DNA from 3 places in the Vibrio sp. QJM3NY_21 genome. Region 3 is predicted to be linked to each of the others. Evidence: predicted binding sites of a transcription regulator. Region 3 holds the regulator's gene; each other region holds the start of a gene.
The links. The regulator PurR, encoded in region 3, represses purine synthesis genes. The targets are predictions, from matches to a motif close to TNANGNAAACGTTTNCNTNA.

Region 1: pckA (phosphoenolpyruvate carboxykinase (ATP)) is a predicted target of PurR. The motif match lies at 1,100-1,119, and genes of this name have one in related genera.
Region 2: AC3CID_RS12285 (NCS2 family permease) is a predicted target of PurR. The motif match lies at 1,368-1,387, and genes of this name have one in related genera.

Annotation. Positions count from the first base shown of each region.
Region 1 covers NZ_CM173513.1:117,576-119,852, reverse strand. The annotation lists gene hslR (ribosome-associated heat shock protein Hsp15) at 1-42, shown strand, start outside; gene hslO (Hsp33 family molecular chaperone HslO) at 61-954, shown strand; gene pckA (phosphoenolpyruvate carboxykinase (ATP)) at 1,292-2,277, shown strand, end outside.
Region 2 covers NZ_CM173513.1:2,779,697-2,781,973, reverse strand. The annotation lists gene AC3CID_RS12295 (aminoacyl-histidine dipeptidase) at 1-343, opposite strand, end outside; gene vcdP (small protein VcdP) at 800-886, shown strand; gene AC3CID_RS12285 (NCS2 family permease) at 1,408-2,277, shown strand, end outside.
Region 3 covers NZ_CM173513.1:2,328,328-2,330,604, reverse strand. The annotation lists gene AC3CID_RS10255 (TfoX/Sxy family DNA transformation protein) at 1-390, opposite strand, end outside; cyclic di-GMP riboswitch class I at 518-603, opposite strand; gene purR (HTH-type transcriptional repressor PurR) at 774-1,778, opposite strand; gene torD (molecular chaperone TorD) at 2,095-2,277, opposite strand, start outside.

The sequences.
Region 1 (2,277 bases), 1.3 Mb from region 3:
AAAAAGCAACGTCGTGACATCATCAAGTTCAAGACTCAATAAGCTAGAAGGAATAGCCAAATGGCAGACCCAATGTCTACAAGTAATGTTTTAAATCGCTACCTATTTGAAGACCTATCAGTACGTGGTGAATTGGTACAGATGGACGAAGCGTACCAACAGATTATTTCTAGCAAGGAATACCCAGCGCCAGTACAAAAGCTGTTGGGTGAGCTACTGGTTTCAACGACGCTGCTAACGGCGACCCTAAAGTTTGAAGGCTCTATCACGATGCAACTGCAAGGTGATGGCCCAGTAACTCTCGCTGTTATTAATGGCGATAACGATCAGAAGATTCGTGGTGTTGCGCGCTTTGACGGTGATATTGCTGACGACGCTGGCCTGCACGACCTTATAGGTAAAGGCCACCTAGTGATCACTATCGATCCTAAAAAAGGTGAGCGTTACCAAGGTATCGTTGGTCTTGAAGGCGAAACACTTGCTGACGTTCTTGAAGGTTACTTTGCTAACTCAGAACAGCTTAAGACTCGTCTGTGGCTACGTACGGGTGAACATGAAGGCAAAGCACACGCTGCAGGTATGTTACTGCAGGTTATGCCAGACGGCACCGGCACGCCAGATGACTTCGAGCACCTGGAGCAGTTAACTGACACGGTTAAAAACGAAGAGCTATTCTCTCTAGAAGCAAATGATTTGTTATACCGCCTATATAACCAAGAGAAGGTTCAGGTATTTACCCCTCAACCTGTCGAGTTCTTCTGTGGTTGTTCTCGTGAACGCAGTGGTGCCGCTATCATTACCGTTGCTCAAGAGGAGATCTACGACATCCTGAGTACGGAAGGTAGTGTTGCTCTTCACTGTGATTACTGTGGCACAAACTACTCGTTCGATAAGGGCGACGTTGATGCACTGTACGCAGAAGCAGCAGATAAAGGCGACAATACGGTTCATTAATTTACAGCGTACCAAAAACACGTAATTTACCCCAAAAAGGTCAGCACTAAGCTGGCCTTTTTTGTGATCAAAATAGCGCAAACTCCGTAACATCTCGTAATAAAATCACCGCTTAATTTTAATCAATTAATAATGTTCTCGCCCCTAGCGCAAAGGTTTGCGTACAGGATAGACTAGTTAGGCCAATATGTGACGAGACGCTTAAAACCCCAAGATTAATATGGATACTTTTTGAGCTGTATCCCTGTTTCCCCAGAGTCTCGTTGCTAGCATGGTGAGCAGATAACAATAAAAAATTAATACAAAATCCCTACAAAATATCCTACAAGGAGCACCTATGACCGTTATGGAACATACTAAGGCTGCACAAATTGATCTAACTAAGCACGGACTGACTGGCGTTACTGAAGTTCTTCGTAATCCTAGCTACGAGCAGTTATTCGTTGAAGAGACACTGCCAGGTTTGGAAGGCTACGAAAAAGGCGTAGTAACGGAACTAGGCTCTGTTGCGGTTGACACTGGTATCTTTACTGGCCGCTCACCAAAAGATAAGTACATTGTTAAAGATGACACTACGCGCGATACCATGTGGTGGTCAGATCAAGGCAAAAATGACAACAAACCGATTACAACTGAAGTTTGGAGTGAGCTGAAAGAGCTTGTGACAACTCAGCTATCTGGCAAGCGCCTGTTTGTCATCGACGGTTATTGTGGTGCTAACCCAGATACGCGTTTAAGTGTGCGTATTATCACTGAAGTAGCGTGGCAAGCGCACTTCGTTAAGAACATGTTCATTCGTCCAACTGACGAAGAGCTAGCAACGTTCGAACCTGATTTCGTGGTAATGAACGGTGCTAAAACAACTAACCCTAACTGGGAAAAGCAGGGTCTAAACTCTGAAAACTTCGTTGCTTTCAACCTAACAGAGCGCGTTCAAATCATCGGTGGTACTTGGTACGGCGGTGAGATGAAGAAAGGCATGTTCGCAATGATGAACTACCTGCTTCCTCTGCAAGGCATTGCTTCAATGCACTGTAGTGCAAACGTTGGCGAGAAAGGCGATGTAGCCATCTTCTTCGGCCTGTCTGGTACAGGTAAAACAACCCTATCAACCGATCCTAAGCGTGAGCTAATCGGTGATGATGAGCACGGTTGGGATGACGATGGTATCTTCAACTTCGAAGGTGGTTGTTACGCGAAGACGATTCGTCTATCTAAAGAAGCAGAACCAGAAATCTACAATGCAATCCGTCGCGATGCTCTGCTAGAAAACGTAACGGTTCGTGGTGATGGTTCTATCGATTTCGATGACGGTTCAAAAAC
Region 2 (2,277 bases), 450 kb from region 3:
TTGTGCCTTTTGCTGTAACCCACTCACCATCGATGTATGGCTGGATTGGATCTTTTGTAAAGTCGTGATCAGTGTCTTCGTTCTTTTGTGGAACCATATCGATGTGAGCTTGTAGCACGACACCTTTTTTGTTTTCCATACCCGGCGTTGCTGGCTTTTTGATGAATACGTTGCCTGTTGGGTCGCGACGTACATCTAGGCCTTGCTCTGTTGCCCACGCAATAATGTATTGAGCAAGCTCCTCTTCATGTTTTGAAGGGTGCGGGATTGAACAAATTTTATCGAAAAACTGCCAAATAGGGGCAGGGGACAATTTACTGATCTCAGAATGGAATTCAGACACGGATGACTCCTTTTTTATTTGATAACCATATATTTAGGGTTTCTATAGGTAAAAACTTAGAATAAAAATCTAAAATATGGGTCTGTTTTGATGGCAACAGCATACCACTTGAGCGTTTTGACGAGTAGCGGTTATAAACCTCAAATACCTCAAATTTTGAAAGCGGTCTTGTCCATCTGATCATAATTAAGAGACTTGATGCTTATAAATGGCGTAGGCAAACGTTTGTTTAATTCTATTGTGTAATTTAATTACATAAATAAGTTTTCAAAATAACCAAAATTGACCAAAAGTGTGACGTATAGCAAAAAATACTTGTAATCTTTTTTCTTTAGAGTATATTAATAACCAACTTCTGAGATGAAGAGTAAATGCTCAAAGGATGAGTCCGTTTTATCGCCTCCAAGGAACCGAGAAATCAAATTCGTTTTTTATTGATTTATTAAGGTGATAGTTATGAAAGGTTTACCATCTGCAATGTTCTGGATTAACAGCTCTGTTTACACTAGCAACTTTGCATACCCTACAAGCTTTGGTTACTAATACCGTAAGCATGTAACTCGAACAGTTTTGTTCACCCCTATATATTGGAATTCTTTTACAGCCCTTTTGGTTGACAGATTCTACCGCCACTCAGTTTTGAGTGGCGTTTTTTTTGCCTGCTACTTTCCCAAACCGCTTTCGCTTGTCACTTTCTTTGCTGTTCTTAGTGGTTGTTTTTTAAACGCCAAAATATCAATTTGCGTCTTATTACTGATTCTGTTGAAAAATACACAACTCTTGTGGGTTTAAATTGAGAATATGATGGCTACATTCTCAATGGAAATAACCGATGGTTGAAAAAATAACCAAGTAACATTATCGCCTTTATTTTGATTAAACCATTGTTTTTAATCATTATTATTCTTGTTACTTCTCGTTTTTAATCGCTTTGTTTCATACGGCATTCTGATAAATATCGATTAGAGCCTTAATTCTATCTGGAATTTGTTATTTGATAACTTTATAATCCACAGCCAATCGTTTACGCAACCGTTTACTTTTTACCCTTATAGGATTCGATAATGTTCGAAAAGCTATTCAAACTCAGTGAAAATGGCACCAATGTGCGCACTGAAATCATCGCAGGTCTAACAACCTTCCTAACAATGGCTTACATCATTTTTGTAAACCCAATGATTCTAGCTGATGCTGGTATGGACCATGGCGCTGTATTTGTAGCAACCTGTTTAGCGGCTGCTATTGGCTGTTTCATCATGGGCTTTGTTGCTAACTACCCAATTGCTCAAGCTCCAGGCATGGGTTTGAACGCATTCTTTACCTACGCTGTTGTAATGGGTATGGGTTATACATGGCAAGTTGCTCTGGCAGCGGTTTTCGTATCAGGCGTAATCTTCATCTTCTTAAGTATCTTTAAGATTCGTGAATGGATTATCAACTCGATCCCTATGTCTCTGCGTGTTGGTATCTCTGCTGGTATCGGCCTTTTCCTAGCGTTTATCGCGCTTAGCAATGCAGGCATCGTTGTTTCTAACCCAGCGACTAAAGTTTCACTGGGTGACATTACCGCGATTGCTCCTATCTTAGGCGCGCTTGGTTTCTTCATTACTATTGCTCTTGTTCACCGTGGTGTGAAAGGCGCAGTAATGATCGCGATTCTCGCTATCACAGCGATTGGTATTGCGATCGGTGACGTTCAATACGGCGGCATCATGTCGACACCACCAAGCCTTGCACCTACATTCATGCAGCTTGATTTTTCTGCTGTATTTGAAATCGGTATGATTTCAGTTGTATTCGCATTCTTGTTCGTCGATTTGTTCGATACAGCGGGTACTCTGGTTGGTGTTGCAACGAAAGCAAACCTAATCAAAGAAGACGGTAAACTACCGCGCTTGAACAAAGCACTGCTTGCTGACTCTACAGCAACATCT
Region 3 (2,277 bases):
ACGCTCAGTGGCGAGCCGAAGGTTGGGCAGATCTTTGAGTCGAGTAGGCTTAGCTGAAGATTGCTCAGCTTTTTCTTCTTTAGCAAAACCCAGAGACGTCGTTGCAAGCTGCAAGATTTTCTCTTGGTCTTGCCACAGGCCTTCGGGTAAAGCGAAATATTTAGTAACGACAGGGAAACCACGTTTTTTGTAGACGTACGGTTGAAACCCTTGTTGTTCGAACTGTTTCGTTGTGCATTTGTCTGCTCGTATGTGCAGCTGGTCATTTACAACCAGAGCAAACATAGTGTCATCAGCAAAAAGACCGAAGCCACCAAACATCGAGCGTGATTTTATTTTTCCTAGGGATTCAAATAATTTCATTGAATCCTTTAGTATCGGTTTATCCATGTTATTTATCTCGGTGTATTTGAACTACGCCACCAAATAAGCAGGTCCGAGAGATTAGCAAAATGTTGCAATTAAATTGTCAATTAGCCGTAAATTACTAAATTATTAGTAGTTACTGCATTTTGCCATCGGTAACCCCGCTACCATACCAACGAGTGGTTTAGGCCGGAAGCTTTGCGTCTCACTCTTTCAAGTGATTTGCCCTGTGCGTGACTGATTGAATAGAATAAAGTTTTTGTTGAATGAGGCTCACACTTGTTATTTCAAAATGTGATATTGCTTCAATTAATGATCTTTCCAGTATGATACCAGGTTCATTCATGTTGTTGATAAAAAAAGCGCACCTAAAGGTGCGCTTAATTATATTAAACTGAATTTATCAATTAATTTAACGTTTTAACTGTGCTTCGCTCAACAATTTCAGGGTGCATTTCGAACACACGCTTTTCATGGTCTTTATCTTTAATGCGTTCTAACAAAATTTCGAAAGCGTTCTTACCAACACGACGTTTGGGTTGGTGAACCGTTGTTAACGGCGGAGAGAAGTATTCAGCCAACTCGATGTTGTCATAGCCGATCACTGAAATATCTTCAGGGATACGAATTCCTTTCTCTTGCAATCTGCTCATTAGGCCGAGTGCCATCGTGTCGTTAAAACAGAATACGGCCGTTGGGCGATCTACCATCTTAATGATTTTCTCTGCAGCAAGAACCGCAGTATCACACTCGAAGTTACCTTCAATGATCATGTTATCATCGGTAGCAATCTTAGCTTCGTTGAGTGCGCGTTTGTAACCCGCGATGCGTTCAACACATGCCGCTTTGTCTAAGTGGCCACTTAAACAAGCAATCTTGGAGTGACCGTGCTCAATGAGGTATTTGGTCGCTAGGTAACCACCTTCCTCAGAGTTGTCGATGATCTTATCTGCTTGAGAACTCTCAGGGCCCCAATCCATAATCACTTTAGGAATGTCAGCGTGACGGTCTAACATGCCTCTTAGCTCTTCAGTTAGGTCAGAACACATAACTAAGATGCCATCTACACGTTTCTCTGCAAGCATTCGAATGTAGTCACGTTGCTTCTCATAGATACCGCCCGTATTACACAGAATCAAAGTGTAACCTTGACGGTAGCAGTAGCTTTCAACACCATCGATAACTTCAGAGAAGAATAGGTTAGTTGATTGAGTAACTAGCATGCCGATAGTGCGGGTTGTATTGCACTTCAAACTACGAGCAACGGCACTTGGTGCATAGTTCAGTTCGTCTACGGCTTTATTTACTTTTTCTTGCGTCGCTTCTGCAACAAAGCGAGTTTTGTTGATTACGTGAGAAACGGTTGTTGTTGATACGCCTGCTAAGCGAGCGACATCTTTTATAGTGGCCATGGTTTTATCCTATTAGAAGCTACTTTCCCAAAGTACGGAATGAAGTAGCCGTTAAGCTACCTAACTAAGAGCTTAAATTTGTAGGGCTCTTTGGGTACTAAAGTGCTAAAAAACAAAAAACCGCTATTGAGCGGCTTGTCTTAACACCGAAATGCTCAAAACTATAATAAGCATAGCATTTCGTGAATGTTTCATATTTTATCGTTTGCGGTCACAATTTTAGACTGACTAGAAATTACTCGCAATAAAATTCACCCGGAAATCCGGGTGAATTGTCACATTCTTCTGAATTTATTTAACGAGTCATCCAATAAGCTTATTCACCAGCAAGGTATTGGGTGTCCAATTTGCAGAATGCAAGTAGCAGAGATGAGACTGAAGCGTAGAAACCGAATTCGTCAACGTCATGACATTTAACGTTGAACTTTGGTACCCAAGTAAGAAGTTGTTGCTCGATAAATTGCTGTTGAACAATGAACGATTTTTCTAGCTCTTCTTC